Regions from separate parts of the Pseudoalteromonas sp. GABNS16E genome, predicted to be linked through region 1. Evidence: riboswitches for the same ligand, from Rfam matches in the RefSeq annotation. Region 1 holds a riboswitch; the other holds the start of a gene.

Region 1 (9,231 bases):
AAACCACTTAATACCGACCCACGCGGTTGTGTTGATGTGCAAACCTGTAAAGGTAAACTCAGAGAGCTGGAAACAACAGGCAAAGCAAGTTATGTAGTACCTGTTACTATATTTGATGGCAGCGATGTTGTTGCAGAGTTTGAAGGGGTGTTTGCCGTTAAAAAATAACGAGTAACGCTTTAATAAAAAAGCCAAGCACTTTATAAAAGGGCTTGGCTTTTTTTATGGCGTATTAATAAATTAGAGTAAATCAGTAAGTAATATACCTACACCAATACGCTCTACATCAGCGTTATAATCAATTAGGCTTTCACCGTAACCGTTAAAATATTGTGCGTAGCCACGCAAACGACCCCAAAGAGGGAATGACCAATCTAGTTGAAGTGCACCACGGTTATCTGAATTTAAATTATTACGCGTCATAAAGCTAAACTCATGATCCTGATAACGATACGCCCCGCCAAATTCAAAGTAACCCATGTATTTGTAAATATCTGGATTGTCGTCGCCATCGGCTTCTAATATATTGTCTTTTTCATCCTCGGCAATGCGATACCAAGGTTTAAAGCTAAATACAAAACCGCTCTTTTCCCATATAAAATCGGCGTAAATTCGGTTCCATGAACGAGAGTTTGGCTGGCTGCGGCCATTAGATTGGTGCGAAATACCCAGCGCTATGGCCATTTCGTCGCCCCAAAGTACGTTTTCTTGGTCTAGGTAGTTTACCCAAAATATTTCTGGTTCGTAGTTGGTTTCACGAAACGGAGAAGAAATCTCTGAGTTATAAATTTGCCAATACGACTGCAAGGTAAAGCCAAAAAATATGGCTTGGTCGTCATCTGCAAAATCATCGTACAGTGGCACCTTAATAGAAAGCTGATATTTAGCCTCTAGGTTGTCAAGGGGTTCGCCATTTTCTTCATCTGTTAGCTCGTCAAAGCCATCAAACGGGCGATCGTTAGGGTGCGAGACATACGATAAAGGTAAAATGTAGTTACGTTTATGCGGCGTAATTACGTTACGATTTTTTTTACTTACCTCTTCGCGAGCCTTGCGTTTATCAAGTGCGGTAAGTTGTTTGTTTTCTTCAAGGGCGGAACACTTTGTGCGCAGCTCGTCTAAGGTTTGCTTACCATCGCCACCAATTACTTCATTTAAAATACATTGCTTAACTAGCTCTATGTCGTTGTCTTGTTCATTTTTTTTAACCTCTTGTTGGGCAAAAGAGGGTGTGCTTAGTAAAGCCGTAACTGCAATCCAATAACGCCAGCTCATTGTTTATTCCTTTGAGAGTAAGGTAGATTTATAAATTATAACGTGTTTTTACATTTGTAACAGTGAACTTTCACTGAATTTAGACTTATTTGATTACCTTACGTTTACACCGTTATCACAGATCAAAAAAAGCGGCATATAGCCGCTTATATTGTAAGTTAGTTAACTTACTCTCACGCAATGAGAAGGGGGAGTTATAGCGCGGTGCGTTATAACTCAAATACGTTAGTAAAAAACTTATAAAGTTCAGTGCCTTGGTTTACGCTTGCTGAGGCAAAATGCAAAATAGCAATTGCATCGCAATCGAGGCTTAATGTTTGTAGGGGCTGCTCAGTTAAATAGCGCTCCATGCGCAATATATGGGCTATTGGCTCACCTGCCTTTATGTGTGCGCCTAATGGGGCAACATATTCAACCATGCCGCCAATCGGCGCATAATAAGCAAAGTAGTCATCTAAATGGCACGCATAACGGGTCATCTGCTTAGGTTGATGCACTGCATCTACCAATACATTTTTATGGTTCAAATAGCTTAAAATGCTGTTTGCATCGTCAAAGGCGGCTGCTAAATCTATTTTTTCTTGGCTGCCTAGCTCTACTGTAAAGGCCTCAACCTGTACATTAAAGTCCCTGCCTTGCGCACTAAGTGCATCACTTAAGTGCCACCATGGGCAAAAGCTAGCTTCATCCATAGCGCCATCAAAGTCGCTTGGGATCAGCAGTACATGTTCAATATTAAAATAACGAGCACTGTCTGTTGCATAGGTTGGGCAATATAAATGCTTACTGGAAATAGGGCCTGTGTGTAAATCGAGCACTATGTCGGCTTGGTGCGCAAGCTTTTGCAGGTTAAGCGCAATGCGTTTACCGGTATTGAGTAAATATGCGGGGCCGTTAAGTTTGGTGTCTATTTCATCAAGCAAGGCTTGTTTAAAGTTATCTTTTAAAGCTGCATCGTCGTACTGGCTATGATCTTTGGCAAACTGGGTGACTAAATCACTATTGTAGTGATACATACGGTTCCAGTTAGTGCCAGTAATAGGGTCGAATCGGCCAAGGGTAAACTCCCCTGATTTTTGATTGCAACCAATAGGGTTAGCATATGGTACTAAGGTAATGTCGCCTTTTAAATTGAGCTGTTTTACCTGCTCTAGCAGCTGAAAAATAACCGCGTTACCTTGTACCTCGGCGCCATGCATGTTGGCTTGAATATACACGCTTGGCCCGCTGCCATCGCCTTTTAAGCGATACACCGGAATAGTTAGGGGTAAGCCGTTTGCTACTTCCCCTACTACAATGTTTTCTTGGCTAATGGGTGTTGTTATGCTCATGTTTATTACCTTAAGTAGTGACTGGCATCTTCTGCTTGGCGCACACACGTGAGCTCGCCATTTTGTAACACGTATTCTGCAGCTAGTTCATGGCATAAAAAATAGGGCATGCTTTCGGTAAAACCATAGGCGCCACATTGGCTAAACACCAGCCAGTCTTGCTCGTTTAAATCGCTTGGTAGGGTATGCTCGCCTAAGCAATCAAGGGCAGTACATAATGGGCCGTATAAGCTCATTGCTTGTTCTGGCGCCGTTGATTCGCGTAGTAACGCCGCAGGAAAATCTTGGCTTGTAACAGCAGGGCGTAATAAGTGGTTAATACCACCGGTTAAAATAACTTGCTGTTGCCCGTAGTTTTGTTTGCACTCAACGACGGGGTTAGCGTAATGACCGCATTCGCCTACAGCGTAACGGCCAAGCTCCATCCAAAGCTCGTCTACACCCGCATCTTTTTTAATTTTTGCCAGCGCGGTGATTAATCCATCCCACTCAAGTGTTGCATCGTTTGGTGTGTAAGGGATACCTAAACCGCCGCCTAAGTCTAAAATTTTCAGGTTTATATTTAAGTTATTAGCCAAGGTGGTAAGCGGTGCAATCATTTGCGACCACAGCTCGCTTAGCTTTTGTGTGCTAAGCATGTTGCCCCACTGAAAAATATGTAGGCCATCAAAATTAAGTGCTGGGTAATCGCGGGTATTGAGCGCTTGCCATTCATCGCAACCAAGCCCAAACGGAGTAAGGCTGTCACCCCCTAATGGGTTTTTTTCACCTTCTGGCCAGCGTAATTGCACACGCAGTAATACTTGCAGCTGCGTATTTTGCAGCTGCGCTTGCTGGTTTAACCAACGTACTTGATTGAGGCTTTCGGCAACAAAAATACGCACGCCGCGCTCAATAAAGTGTTTAATTTGTTTAGGGCTCTTTGCAGGCCCTGTGTTGAGCACGCGCTGTGAACTAATACCTTGTGCAAGGACTTGTTCAAGCTCACCTTTACTTGCTACGTCAAAGTTAAATCCGGCGCTGTCTAGGCATTGAATAACCTTAGAAAGCGGATTGGCTTTTACCGCATACCAAAGCTTTACATCGGTTTGCGCAACTAAACGGGTAAGGTGTGCGTTTAGTTTGTCTAAGTCGTAAACAAAAAAAGGTGTATCAAGTTGCTGAGTAAGTGTATTTACGGCGGCCTTGATAGGCGTGCTCAAAAAGCTCATTATCGTAAAACCTCTTCTAGCAATAACGATGCATCGCTTTGCTCGTCGCGGTATTTAACAATGAGTGCACACGACATGCTTAGGCCTTGCTCACGAGCCCATTCGTTAGACGCAGGGCGAGAACCTGGTATTACAATAGCGTACTCTGGAATTGGCTCGCCTTTATCTAGCTGGCGCTCGTTAACACAGTCGTAAACCGGAATAGTTGCAGATAAACGCACACCTGGTGCAAGTACAGCGCCTTTTTTAACCACTACGCCTTCAACAATAACACAACCTGCGCCAATAAACGCATCGTCTTCAACCACTACTGGGCTTGCCCCAATTGGCTCAAGTACACCACCAAGTTGAACAGCTGCGCTTAAATGTACATTTTTACCAACTTGTGCACACGAACCCACTAATGCGTGGCTATCAACCATAGTACCTTCGTCGATGTATGCGCCAATATTTACGTACGCTGGTGGCATAATAATAGTGCCTTTAGCTACGTAGGCACCGCGGCGAACACTGGTGCCACCTGGTACCATACGCACGCCATCTTCAGTGCTAAATTCTTGTGGTGCAAGGTTATGCTTATCAACAAACCCGCCTGCAAACTCGGTGTTAGTGCCATTTTTAAAGGCTTCTAAAATGCCTTGTTTTACTTCTACGTTAGCTTCCCATTGGCCGCTTTCGTTTTGTGATGCTGCGCGTACTGCGCCCGATTCTAAATTATTTAGTAGTTCTAACCAGCTCATTATAAAAACCTGTGTTTAATGCCAAGATAAAATGGTGTCGTTTGCAGTGGTAATGCAATCGGTTTGCGTTAACTCAAGATGCGTTAAAGGTGGACGCAACAGTGGGCTATTTAAACGCCCTTGCTGGTGCATTAGCACTTTAACGGGTATAGGGTTTGCTACAGCAAATAGGCTATTAATAGCGCGAGTCCACTGAGCAAATAAATTGGGGTGTTGACCGCTTAGGCTGCGCTTTACAAATTCGTGTGTTTGCAAAGGCCATGCATTGGCCGCAACCGAAACTAAGCCTTTTGCACCTGCTTGGGCAAAGTAGGGCATAAGTGCATCGTCGCCACTGTATAGCGCTAAATTAGGCGCGGCTTGTCGGTATGCTTCAAATTGGGTGATGTTGCCACTGGCTTCTTTTAAAGCCCACAGTTTTGGATGCGCTTTTAAGTTTTCAATGGTTTCGATAGGAATGCTTACACCGCTGCGCCCAGGTACGTTGTATAACATACACGGATGCGCGCTTTCGTTTAATAAGCTTTCGTACCAATGTGTTTGACCTACAGCCCCTGGTTTTGCATAAAGAGGCGAGCCTAATAAGTAGCTGTGAATAGGTAATTGGTTACAGTAGCTAACCCATTCTTTTTGTTGGGCCAAGTTACTACCACCAACAGCAACCATAAGCGGTACATTGGGTTTTAATTGGCACATGTGCTCAACAATACCTTGCTGCTCTTTAAGCGTAAGGGCTAAGCCTTCACCTGTGCTACCGAGCAGTAAAATACCGTTGTGTGCCGCTTCTTGTTCGCTAACAAGTGTTGTGAGCGTGTCGTAGTCAACATTACCTTGTTGATCAAACGGCGTAACAAGCGCTGTCCACAGTGCGTAGTCGTCTAAATTGAAGTTGTGAATCATCTCTTACGAACCTATAAGGTGTTCGAGATATTAAGGAGGCTGTATGATGTGAGCCGCATTAACGTCGTTCGAACAGTATTCGAAGAGCGAATGGGCTTAAAATAATAGGGCGCACGGCCTTATTATTTAAGACCAGAAGCTCTCCACCAAACTAATAAGCTGTTTTAAAACAGCTATTGGTGACAGTCGCTAGGATTCAACCTAGTCGCCCGAAGTAATTGCTTCGCAAAAGCGTTTACCTCTCGGCGGTATTCCCCTCACATATGCTCACTGGAGTTTGCGCTCCTAACATACGCTACCTGAATAACGCACCTCTTCTAGCCCTTTGTATTTTGTTTAAACCGCAAAAGGTTTAACAAAATACAATTTAAATAGGGTAATTGCGGCGATTAAAACATTTTAGCCGTCTAGGTGTCAAGTTGCAGGATACAGATTAGTTCATCGAAAATGTGGGTGGTTACGTATTGGCTGCTTTTCTCGTAAACTAACCCTATGAGCAGTGATGAGGTATTTAATAAGTATGGAAAAATTTAGCGATATTTATAAGCGAGCAGTAGAGCGAAAAGGTTCTGAAAAAATGCTTAAGTTATTACTCGCAAAACCCTTATCTAAAAAAGCATTAAGCGCATTAAGTGACGACGACTGGCTTGAAGAGTTTACCCGAAAAGTATTTCAAAGCGGGTTTTACTGGTCGGTAATAAACAGTAAATGGCCCGGTTTCAGAGAGGTTTTTTGGCAATTTAGTGTTGATAAATTACTTATGATGCCGCCCGATATGCTCGAGCAAAAAGCAACTGATGAGCGTATTATTCGTAATTATAAAAAGGTAAAAACAATTCCTGAAAATGCCTACATGATCCACGAAATAGCACAGCAACATGGCAGTTTTAGCAAGTTCGTAGCTAACTGGCCGAGCGATGACATTATTGGTTTATGGGCATATTTAAAAAAACACGGCGCCCGTTTGGGTGGAAATACTGGCCCGTATGCCTTAAGAGCGCTTGGTAAAGATACTTTTTTACTTTCGCGAGATGTAGAAAGTTACCTAAGAGCGCACAAAATTATAGATGGCGGCCTGCAAACTAAAAAATCACTCACTGCCGCACAGGCATTTTTTAACGAAATGCAAAAACAAAGTGGTTTGAGCCTGCAAGAACTTAGCTTAATTGTGGCTTACAGTGTGGGCGACAATCGCGTAGGCATAAGCCAGCAAACAGAGGATTAACCATGAAACTAGTGCCAAGATACACAGACATAGCAGATAACTTCGCAATAGAGGACAGTCCTTCAAGCGTTGCTGCCCCGCAATTACTTTTGTGGAACGAAGCGTTAGCACAGCAGTTTAATATAGATGTTGAGCTAGCGCTGCGCGCCAGTACTTTTGCTGGTAACGAGCCACAACCGGTAAGTGCTGTAGCGCTTGGCTATTCTGGGCATCAGTTTGGGCACTTTTCGCCGCGCTTGGGTGATGGGCGAGCGCACTTACTGGGTGCTATCAGCGATGATAAAAATCAGCTGTGGGATATTCAGTTAAAAGGCTCAGGCGCCACGCCTTTTTCAAGAGGAGGCGATGGACGATGTGCACTAGGCCCCGCTATTCGCGAGTATATTATGAGCGAAGCTATGCATGGCTTAGGGATTAAAACCACGCGGTGTTTGGCTGTTGTCGGCACAGGCGAAGCTGTTTATCGTAATCCGCCGCAACCTGGCGCAATTGTTACCCGCTTAGCAAATAGCCATATTCGCGTTGGCTCGTTTCAGTATTTAGCAACTCAAGGTGATGTAGAGGGATTAAAAAAATTAACTGATGTAGCCATTGAGCGTCATTACCCAAGTATTCAATCAACAGGGGCTCAGCGCTATTTAGACTTTTTAGCAGCCGTTATAAATAGTCAGCTAGCGCTGGTTATTAGCTGGATGCGAGTAGGCTTTATTCATGGCGTTATGAATACTGATAATACCTTGATAAGCGGCGAAACTATCGACTACGGCCCGTGTGCAATGATGAATACCTTTGATTTTGATACCGTGTTTAGCTCAATTGATAAGCAAGGTCGCTATGCCTATGGTAATCAGCCAAATATTGTAAGTTGGAACTGCGCGCGTTTAGCTGAGAGCCTAATCCCGCTAATAGATGAAGATGACGAACAAGCTGTAAGTTTAATGACGCCGCTAATTAATCAGTTTTCTACGTTATTTAACGCGCAATATAATCAAATGTGGGCACAAAAATTAGGCTCAGCAGGTTATAAAGAAGACGATGTAGAGCTTGTAAGTAAGTTATTATTGTTATTTCAAGAGCATAAGCTCGATTATACCAATACCTTTGATGCCCTAACTGAGTCACTAAAGGGTGGCAAAGTGCCAAATGAATTAACGCAATGGGCCCAGTTATGGCAAAAAAGATGTGATGAAAACAGCTATAACCTAATGAGAGCGGCTAACCCAAGGGTTATACCGCGTAATCACATCGTCGAAGAAATCCTTGCGCAATATAATCAACACGGCGAGAGCGAGCTGCTAAGCGACTTTTTAACGGTGATGAGTAACCCATATGATAAAACAGCTAATTTAGCCCGCTTTCAAGAGACAGGTAAAGATGACAAGGGCTATCAAACTTTTTGCGGCACTTAAGTATTGTAATTAATTGTAAGTTTTTGATTATAAATAGTCATTATTAAATAATACAGTGTACAATGATTGAGCAGTTACTCGCTCGGTGTTATTGTGCGCATTCATAAAAAGTAACTATTTATAAATTACCATAATTTATTAATTGCAGATTAGGTAAAAATTTTTACTTAACCTACAATTGGTGGTTGGAATGCCTGTAGATCGTTGAAAAAATTTATAAACTTTATTTTTCGTTAAGTATCGATTAACAAAAGCTCGGGTAGTGTGTACAAAACTGGTTGAGCTAGTATTGATTAGCTACAATTTTCTAAGTTGTTAAAATGGGAAGAAAACAATGAAATTAAAATCACTTACAATTGCAATTGCGTTAGCTGCAACTAGCGCGTCTTCATTCGCTGCCGATAAAGAAGAAGGTTTCTACATTGGTGCATTTGGTGACTACTATGATGCGTCATGGGAAAACATGCGCGCTCAAGCTGGCCTTGACGTAAACGAGTCAACTGGTTGGGGTGTAGAAGCAGGTTACCGTTTCAGCGATTACTGGAGCGCACGCCTTGAGTATGCAGATATGGACTTTAACGCGTTCGATAAAGCTGCGGGCAATCGTAATAATATCGACGGCGAGCGTTACGGTATTGATGCGCTTTACCACCTTGACGGCGGCCCTTTCTACGGTCTATTCGGTATTAAAGAAATGGACGTAGTAGATGACAACACATTTTTAAACGCAGGTGTTGGTTACCAACACTTTATTACTGATGGCTTTTTCGTAAACGCTGAAACTGCGGTATACCAAGGTCTTGATAAAGGTTACACAGATGTAGGTGCTAAAATTGGTATTAACTACTTATTTGGCCAAAACTCTATGCCTGCACAGCCTGTAGAGCCAGCGCCTACAGTAGTAGAAGTACCTGTAGAACCTAAAGACAGCGACAACGACAACATCCTAGATAAAGATGATAAATGTCCTAACACGCCAATGACAGACGCTGTTGATGGCGATGGCTGTACTTTATACGAAGACCGTGAAGTAACAACAAGCTTATTAGTTACTTTCCCACATGATTCTGCACAAGTTGGTCAACGTTACTTTGACGACATTGCATCAGTATCTGAGTTCTTAAAAGAGCACGAAGATAC
Region 2 (9,231 bases), on a different contig from region 1:
AGGGCGTTAATAACCGAGCTTTTACCGGTATTGTTTGGTGCACAAATAGAGCTGCTTTTATCAAGCGGAATAACACACTTTGCATAACCTGCGGTATTAAGTAGGGCGAGTTTACTTAGTCCGTATAAGTTTTTCATTGCTCGTCCTCTGTAATGTAGGTTTCTTCGTTTACTTCCATAAGTGCATCAATATAGCGGTGAATAGGTGCTTGTAGCATAAAGCCGCCTTCTACTTCGCGGGCAAGGCCTAAACGTACCATGCGCAGGTATACGTCTTTTCGTAAATCTGAGCCCGAAAATATCTCAAGTTGATCAAACAAGTGTTTATTAATTTGCACTAAGGTTTGCATCAGTTCTAAATCGTTTACTTCATCAAATAGGGCACGCATTGGGTCTTTACCCGTATTGGCAAAATGCTCAATTAAAATGTAAATAGTCAGTGCTATAGCACGGGATATTTTCCCCATGTTTGGCGTGCTTTCGTCGCTGGCAAAGTAGTAAAAGCCGCGGCTGTCGTGTTTTAAATCGTGGCCAAGGGCGTTAAATAAGGCGCTATAAGATTCTATGTGCTGGTCAAGCTCTTGCCACATTACGTTGTCTTGTTCGCAAATATGGTAACCCGCACCTAATTTTTTATTAATGGCTTGTAGGTGCGTAAGCTCGTCTAAGTTTATATGTGTCATGTGTTACTCGTCTGCCTGTGTATCTGGCTGAGGCGCAGAATTAAATGGGTATAACGAAAAATGCTGGCCGGCAATTTTTACGCGTGTTTTCTCATCGCTTTGGCTAATGTGAATTTCACTGTCGCTGACTAGTTTTTGATATAAAAATAGCATTTCGTCGGCGTCTAATTCTGGGTAGCTTTCATCTAAAAATTGCAGCAATGGCTGGGGCTTTTTACGTTTTTTATTAAAGCGTTTTGCAAAGCTTGTTTTAACATCGTGGTAATCAGGAATGTTTGGCGTAACAAATGCCGGCACGTCTTGTTGCTCTGGGAGTTGGTATTCTTCGTGTTCAAATTCTACCAAGCTTGCCATATAGGCAACTATATGACGCTGCTGGCCAAGCGAATAGCGCTGCGCATCGCTTACAAAATTTGGTTGTACCGCGCTTAGCATGTTGTCTACGCCATTTTTACGCACAAGGCCAAGCACTTTTGCTGCTTGGCGGGTAATTAGGTTATTACGGCGTAGCTCTTCACGCAGTGGCATAAGCATATCGGCACTTTTACGTAAGCTTTCTCGGCCAACTAAATGCATTTCGAGTATACGTGTACGCAATTGCTCAAGCATACGCTTGTCGTTGTAGGCTTTGCCTGAGCGTTCAATGTGCTCTATTTGCTTACTTATTTGCTGCTCAATAAGTGTAAAACAGGCATGAAAGTCACCGCGAATATCGACCATTTCAAGCATCGGCTCTATGTATTCATCAAAGGCTTCTATTACCGCTTTGTAGCGCTTTTGCAAAGATTGCACCGCGTGATCAGATTTAGCTTGCTCAACAATGTTTAAAATTGCGTTTTCGTTGTGCGCGTAAAGCTTCATTATTTTACGCACCCGATCATCCATAATGCGGCTATAGCGGCGTAAATCGTCATAGTCTTCTATTTCACCGGCATTATCTAAACGGTTTCCTAGGCGTGCTAAATCATCAACCAAAACGCTAATTTCTTGTGCTAAACCTAGGTGTTCTTCTTGTAATAAAAAGGTCGCAAAATCGGCAATGGCGCGGTTTATTTCAAGCTGGGATGATTTAGCCAATGGAATAAGTATATCTTGATTGAGCAAACGATTTGTTTCTTTGTAAATGCGCTCGTTTGTCCACGTGGGCTGTTTTTGCTTAATGGCGTTTTGCACGTCTTTGAGGCTAAAGTCGGCCATTTTAAAACGTTTAAATAATAGCTCTAAAACACCCCAGTGTTCGCTAAGGGTATTAAGCAGCTTTTTAGCTGGGATCATAATGCGGTGATACATCCTAGTAATGAGTTAACTACACTTAAAGCAGAGCGTAGTTTTTATATTTTTATAATAAAAAGTACTCGTTATTAACTGGCTTAATTTACACATTTTTTTAGCTGGCGTACAGGCGAGTTACATTAAGCGCTGTAAAAGTAGCCAGCAATGTAAACCCGGGCTAAATTATTCGCGTTATATTAACTAAAACACCTTGACAGCTAGACGTCTAAACGATAACTTTCAAAGCCCCGCCACACAGTGGGGTTTTGTTTTATTAGCCACAGGTTAATACAACATTCAGAAGAGGTGCGATACTTAGGTATTTAATGGTAGGTGACGAACGCCCATAACCATTAAAGAGGGAAGTACTCGCCGAGGAAAACAAGGTTACGTCAACCGTGTTTTTCGGTTTATGGGGCTGAATCCCCAAAACTGTCACCAACTTAGGTGGAGAGCTTCTGGCAGTGGACACATCTTATTTGCATTCCTTTGCCAAGTTCTTCTTGTTTTTTAGCGGTTTGGATACCGCGAAAGGAGACGAAATGACTACCCAATCAGTGCCACAAACAGTATCAGGCGCAAAATCAGATTACATCGTTGCCAAATTTGGCGGAACCAGTGTTGCAAACTTTGAAGCGATGAGTCGCTGCAGCGAAATTATTGTTGCAGATAAAAGCGTACGTATTGTAGCTGTGAGCGCCAGTGCAGGCGTAACTAACCACTTAGTTGCACTGTGCAAACCCGACCTTAGTAAAGAGCAGCGCCAAGCACACATAGATGGCGTATTGGCTATTCAACAGGCTATTTTAGATGAGCTGTCGCTTGATGCCGATTTAGCGGTGGGTTTTAACGAGACGTTAAAAGCGTTTCAAACGTTAGCCCTTGAAACACTCACCACTGATCAACAACACGATGAGCTGCTTAGCTTTGGCGAACGTTTATCGTCTTATTTATTTGCTCAAGTGCTGCGCTTAAAAGGCTTAAATGCAGATAGGTTTGATGTACGCAAAGTGCTTAAAACAGACAGCCAATTTGGTAAAGCAACGCCCGATGTTGCGGCCACTGCACAAGCTGCTAAAGACCTGTTAATTCCGTTATTAGATGAGCAAGTAATAGTTACACAAGGGTTTATTGGTAGTGATGAATTTGGCCAAACCACAACGCTTGGCCGTGGTGGCTCTGACTACAGTGCGGCGTTATTAGCAGAGGCTATTAACGCTAAAAGTGTACACATTTGGACCGATGTAGTGGGTATTTTTAGCACCGACCCGCGTTTATGCGCTAAGGCAACGCCAATTGCTCGTTTAAGCTTTGATGAAGCCGCAGAAATGGCGACATTTGGCGCAAAAGTATTGCACCCTGCAACTATTTTACCAGCAAGCCGTAGCCATATTAATGTATTTGTAGGCTCTAGCCGCGAGCCAGAGCGCGGAGGAACGTGGATTGAGCGTGAAAAATCGCAGCAGCCAGGTATTCGTGCCGTTACGCAGCGTAAAAACCAAATATTGCTAACGCTTAAAAGCCCAGAAATGTTATTAGCAAGTGGCTTTTTGGCCCGTGTATTTACTATTTTAAGTGAATTTAATATATCGGTAGATTTAGTTACTACCTCAGAAATTAGTGTTGCCATAACCCTAGATAACGCGCCTAATGCCTCGCGACCTGAGCTTGAGCAAGCGTGTTTAGATAAATTGGCCGAATTTTGTCATGTATCGGTTGAAAATAACTTAACCTTAGTGGCGCTTATAGGGTCTGAAATACAGCTACGCCAGCACGAAATGAACTTAATGAACGTATTAAAAGAGTTTAATATTCGATTAATTTGTCATGGTGCAAGTAAGCACAACTTATGCTTTTTAGTAGAGCAAAGCGAATCAGATACCGTGGTACAAGCAATACACAGCCGCTTATTAGAAAGCGCTGCTTAAGCTTTTAAAGCCAAGTTATTCAGTATCCAAGTTATTAAGTATAAAGCACCGCCAGTCGGTGCTTTTTTTATGCGCCACGCTTATATCAAACTCCTCATTGGCAACCGTTATGCTGTTACTCGATGCTGTAAGGTTTAACAAAGAAAATTCATCAAATACATTTGGGCTAAGCAATTGCGCTATTGGGCGGCTAGTTGCTTTAGCGAGTGCCTCTTTTAAGGTCCAAATTCTAAAAAAGCGGTGGGCTTGCTCTTTTATAGCCAAAGGCGCGGTAATTAAGGCAATTTCAGCCTTATGATAAAAATGCTTAGCGAGCTTTTCGAATGGGCGTTTTAAGTTAATTTTTTCAATATCAAAGCCGAACTCCGCCTTAGTAACATTAAGTGCAACGCCAACTAAGCCATGCGAGTGCGAAATACAGGTATTTATAACGGTGTGGTTTATATGGAGCTGCAGTTTTGAGCATTCTTCATTAAAGTGGGTGCTCATTTTATTAAGCGGTATGTGTGCGTATTGGGGCTGAGTATGCTTTGCAAGTTGCTTTAGTAATATGCGCGATGCTAGATATTCTTGCTTTGCTTGCATGCGTTTACGACGATTTATAACCCTTAGCTCAAATGGGCTTAGGTACTGGGTTAAATCAAGGTGTTCTAAATTAAGTGTGTTGGCATTAAACACTAAAATAGTATTGTTGCTAGGGGATAAATCGCTATAAAAAGAGGGAGCAATACTTAGGGTGTTTTTAAAAAAGTGGTTAGTCATACGCGCTTAAAATAAGTGAGTGCTGTAATTATGAGCGGTTAACAGCGCTTATTTATGCCAAAAGCAATTTTATTACTCAGTTGGCATTAAATATGGTTTAATTCACAATAATCAAAGAATAACAGAATTTGTAGATGTATGGCACAAGTGCGTGATGGATTTCAAAGCCGTTTTGGTTTTGTTTTAGCCGCTGCAGGCGCAGCAGTGGGTTTAGGTAATATTTGGGGTTTTCCTACGCAGGCGGCCAACCATGGTGGCGGTGCATTTTTATTGGTTTACTTTGTAGTTATATTTTTACTTGCGCTACCTGCGCTTTATACCGAACTTTATTTAGGCCACCAAGCGCAAGCAAACCCAGTAAAAGCATTGGGTAATGCGTGGCAAAATACCAACAAAAAAGTAGGGGCTGCCGCAGGATATATTGGCCTTGCGGGCGCTGTGATTATGCTTAGCTTTTATTCTATTGTAGCTGGTTGGATGCTCTCTTACGCCATAGAGCCTATTACTACATTCTTTGGTTTTACCGCCGTAAGCGAGTTTTTACACAGCGACTCTATGGTGCGTAATTTTATATTTACGCCGCTTATGCTTATTTTAACCGCCAGTATTATTTTAAAAGGGGTTAAATCTGGGATTGAAACCTGGTCACGCCGTTTAATGCCATTGTTATTGGTGCTACTAATAGGCTTAATTTTTTATATAGCCAGTTTAGAAGGCGCCAGCGAAGGGTTTGCTGCTTATTTAATTCCTAATTTTAGCCAAGTGCTTGACCCAAATTTAATCATTGCTGCAATGGGGCAGGCGTTTTTCTCGCTCTCATTAGGGGTTGGCTGCATGATGATTTATGGCTCGTACCTGCAGCCAGATGCAAACCTGCCAAAACTAACTGCAAGCGTTGCACTGCTTGATACCAGCGTGGCATTTTTAGCAGGTTTACTGATAGTGCCTGCAATTTATGTAGCGCAGCATAACGGGGTAGAGGTGTTTAGCGGCGGAAAACTTATAGGTGAAGGGCAGCTTATATTTGCTATTTTGCCTGAGCTTTTTAGTACCATGGGCGAAATTGGCTTACTAATTGGGTTACTGTTTTTTGTACTTATGTCGATTGCATCGGTTACATCGACTATTTCTACCACAGAAATACCGGTAGCGTTTTTAGTAGAAAACCACCGCGTAGATCGTACTAAAGCAACGTGGGCCGTTAGCCTAGTGGTGTTAATATGCGCTAGTGCAATAATATTAAACTTTGAGTGGTTATTTGGTTTAGTAATCATGCTATTTACTCAGTACCAACTGCCACTTATGGGGCTGTTTTATTTTATAACCGCAGGTTGGATGTGGAAACGCGGTAATAAGCTTCATAAAGCCAGCACCGGCACGCATTACTGGTTTGCTCAATACATTCGTTTTGTGTGCCCAGTATTAATGACTCTTGTTTTTGCAAACGTTGCGTTTGGCTAAAGTATTTTAAGCTTTACCCGTTATGTAAATAGCAAAACGGGTAAAGCTAAATTAATGGGCCGCGGCTTTATAAAACCTCATTGGTTAAAGGTCTATGTTCATTAATTTCTATTGCGTTTTGTATGGTGGTATTGGCAATTTCGTTAAGGGCTTCTTGAGTAAAAAAGCCTTGGTGGCCAGTTATTAATACGTTTTTAAAACTAACTAAGCGCGAGAATATATCGTCTTGGTTTATCTCGTCGCTATGGTTTTTAAAAAATAGCTCCGACTCCTGCTCGTACACATCAAGCCCTAAATACCCTAGCTTTTTAGTTTTAAGCGCATTTATACACGCTTTGCTATTAAGTAGCGCACCGCGCGAAGTGTTAATTAGCATTACCCCAGGTTTCATTTTATTAAATGCATCGTCGTTTATTAAATGGTGTGTTTGCTCATTCAGTGGGCAGTGCAGTGAAATTATATCGCTTTGAGTAAGCAGGGAATCTAAATCGGTGATGGTGTAATTGCCAGGTGTTGCATAAGGGTCGCACACTAAAACATGCGCGCCAAAGCCATTTAAAATATTACAAAGGGCAAGGCCAATTTTACCACAACCTATAATGCCAACTGTTTTGTCGTGTAAGTTAAAGCCTAATAAACCGTTTAAATCAAAGTTGTCTTCGCGTACGCGGTTATAGGCTTTATGTGTTTTACGGCTAAGGGTAAGCATAAGTGCAACACAGTGCTCAGCTACGGCTTCTGGGCTGTATGCGGGCACTCGTAATACCTTAATGTTGTGTGCTTTGGCGGCCACTAAATCAACATTATTAAACCCTGCGCAGCGAAGTAAAATAGTATTAATTCCTTGCTCAGCAAGGTGCTCAATAACGAGGGCGTTAACCGTGTCGTTTACAAATACACACACAGCATCAAACCCTTTAGCAAGCAGTGCTGTTTGCTCATTCAGTGCTTGCTCAAAGTAACAAATCTCTATTTGCAGGTGTTTTTTAATACTGCGCTTAAAAAAAGGCTGCTCGTATTTTTGCGTACTAAAAAAAGCAATGTTCATATTATTTACTCCAAAGCCTAGCTGTTATACCAATGCGCATAATCAAGTGATCTATTTTGAGGATATAAAAACGCGTTGATAGTAAGGCAAAAAATTCGCTATTTAGTTGTTCTCGGCAATTGCTCCTGCATTGCTCTACCTTCTGCATCCATGCAGTCGTAAATGAGAGTTTTTTAACGCAGATAGCGACACGTTTAGCCCCTAAAAATGATTAAGTATTATTGCTGATTGGTATTATACGTAACCTTAACCTAGTTTAATAAAGCATGCTTGAGTAACCACCCGTTTATTGATTTAGAATAATTAAGCGCCTTTTAATGCATTAAAGTTGGGTATTATTTTTGCGTTATTTAAATTATTAGCGTTTAGTGCGCTAGGTAAGTTTGCCTCAATGACCTGTTTAAGCGTTTCGGGCTTGGTGCGCGGCGCATAACGTGCAACGAGCTGACCTTGGGGGTTAATTAAAAACTTGGTGAAGTTCCACTTTACTGCGCGGTTTTGCGAAATACCACGGGTATGCGACTTTAAATAATTAAACAGCGGGTGCGCCTCGGGCCCATTTACCATGACCTTACCAAACACTTTGAACGACACGTCAAATTGCCCTTGATAAAAGTCTTTAATCGCGAGGTTATCAAGCGGCTCGTTTTGGCCAAATTGATGACACGGAAACGCTAAAATAGTGAAACCGCTATTTTTATATTCCTGATAGAGCTTTTCTAGCGAACTTAATTGCACCGAAAAATTACATTTACTTGCTGTATTAACAATAAGTACTGTTTTGCCTTTTAGCTGGCTAAGCGCAAAGCTTTCGCTGTTGTACAAAGGGGCACTAAATTGATAAATACTATCCATGGTTACCTACTTATTTCCTTACGTTGGAAATTTATAAAGGCTTAATTCGCTTTTTAAGCAGCCGATTGACATAATCGGGCATAGTTTCTAAGTTAGCAGGAAAATAAGGCACTTTTATGTCAATCAATGTTGCATTTATAGGTTTAGGGGTAATGGGTTACCCAATGGCAGGGCATTTAGCAAAAGCGGGCTTTAATATGTGTGTATATAACCGCACTCAAGCAAAGGCGCAAAGCTGGGTAGATGAGTATGCAGGAAGCTTTGCTACCACGCCGCGAGAAGCTGCTAATAATGCTGATATTGTATTTATGTGTGTAGGTAATGACGATGACTTACGTGCGGTTGTTTACGGCGAAAATGGTGTTTTAGCGGGGATGGCCGTTAATAGCATTTTGGTTGACCATACAACGACATCGGCCGAAGTAGCCCGTGAAGTAGCAGAAAAAGCAGCCCTGCAAAATATAGATTTTATAGACGCGCCCGTATCTGGCGGACAAGCAGGTGCTGAAAACGGCGTGCTTACAGTCATGGCTGGCGGAAACGAAGCTGTTTTCACTAAAGTGCAACCCGTAATGGCAGCATATAGCCGTTTTAGCCAGTTATTAGGCGATGTGGGCGCAGGGCAGTTATGTAAAATGGTTAATCAAATTTGTATTGCCGGCGTAGTGCAAGGCTTAGCCGAAGGCTTACACTTTGCCAAACAAGCAGGGCTTGACGGTGAAAAAGTAATTGAAACCATTTCAAAAGGGGCTGCGGGTTCGTGGCAAATGGAAAACCGCTACAAAACAATGTGGGCAGGTGAGTACGAGTTTGGTTTTGCCGTAGATTGGATGCGCAAAGATTTAGGCATCGCGCTTGATGAAGCTAAAAACAACGGCGCTACGTTACCTATGACTGCAACGGTTGATCAATATTACGCCGACGTACAAGCGCTTGGTGGCGGCCGATACGATACATCAAGCTTACTAGCACGCATTGAAGCACTGCATAAAAAATAACGTTTTGAGTATATCAATGTAAACGCCAAACTTGCGTGATGGGCAAAGCCTATAATAATTTAAACAAAAACGCGACGCTTTAGTAATTAAAGCGTCGCGTTTTTATATGCGCTATACAAATAAACTGAAAGAAAATTACATGCTTTGCGCGTAGTTATACAAAGCCTTTAAAATGGTCAGATTTTTTTCGCTGTCGTCGTGCTCATGGGCCAAGTTTTCAAGGGT

What was found. Region 1 has a riboswitch for lysine ahead of dapA (4-hydroxy-tetrahydrodipicolinate synthase). Riboswitches for the same ligand answer to the same signal wherever they lie in the genome.
Region 2: it holds a riboswitch for lysine, as region 1 does, so the genes downstream of both, lysC (lysine-sensitive aspartokinase 3) here and dapA (4-hydroxy-tetrahydrodipicolinate synthase) in region 1, are expected to answer to the same signal.

What each region holds. Positions count from the first base shown of each region.
Region 1 covers NZ_JAQREZ010000005.1:19,647-28,877, forward strand. The annotation lists gene PSI06_RS03520 (bifunctional GNAT family N-acetyltransferase/hotdog fold thioesterase) at 1-168, shown strand, start outside; gene PSI06_RS03525 (phospholipase A) at 241-1,275, opposite strand; gene PSI06_RS03530 (succinylglutamate desuccinylase/aspartoacylase family protein) at 1,485-2,606, opposite strand; gene PSI06_RS03535 (PLP-dependent decarboxylase) at 2,612-3,817, opposite strand; gene PSI06_RS03540 (2,3,4,5-tetrahydropyridine-2,6-dicarboxylate N-succinyltransferase) at 3,817-4,557, opposite strand; gene dapA (4-hydroxy-tetrahydrodipicolinate synthase) at 4,573-5,457, opposite strand; lysine riboswitch at 5,586-5,782, opposite strand; gene PSI06_RS03550 (DNA-3-methyladenine glycosylase I) at 5,978-6,682, shown strand; gene PSI06_RS03555 (protein adenylyltransferase SelO) at 6,685-8,091, shown strand; gene PSI06_RS03560 (OmpA family protein) at 8,426-9,231, shown strand, end outside.
Region 2 covers NZ_JAQREZ010000015.1:18,634-27,864, reverse strand. The annotation lists gene PSI06_RS08405 (ATPase) at 1-137, opposite strand, end outside; gene PSI06_RS08400 (condensin complex protein MksE) at 134-682, opposite strand; gene PSI06_RS08395 (hypothetical protein) at 686-1,957, opposite strand; lysine riboswitch at 2,248-2,420, shown strand; gene lysC (lysine-sensitive aspartokinase 3) at 2,497-3,882, shown strand; gene PSI06_RS08385 (4'-phosphopantetheinyl transferase family protein) at 3,898-4,644, opposite strand; gene PSI06_RS08380 (sodium-dependent transporter) at 4,783-6,105, shown strand; gene PSI06_RS08375 (2-hydroxyacid dehydrogenase) at 6,173-7,153, opposite strand; gene PSI06_RS08370 (glutathione peroxidase) at 7,457-8,008, opposite strand; gene PSI06_RS08365 (NAD(P)-dependent oxidoreductase) at 8,125-9,006, shown strand; gene sbcB (exodeoxyribonuclease I) at 9,142-9,231, opposite strand, start outside.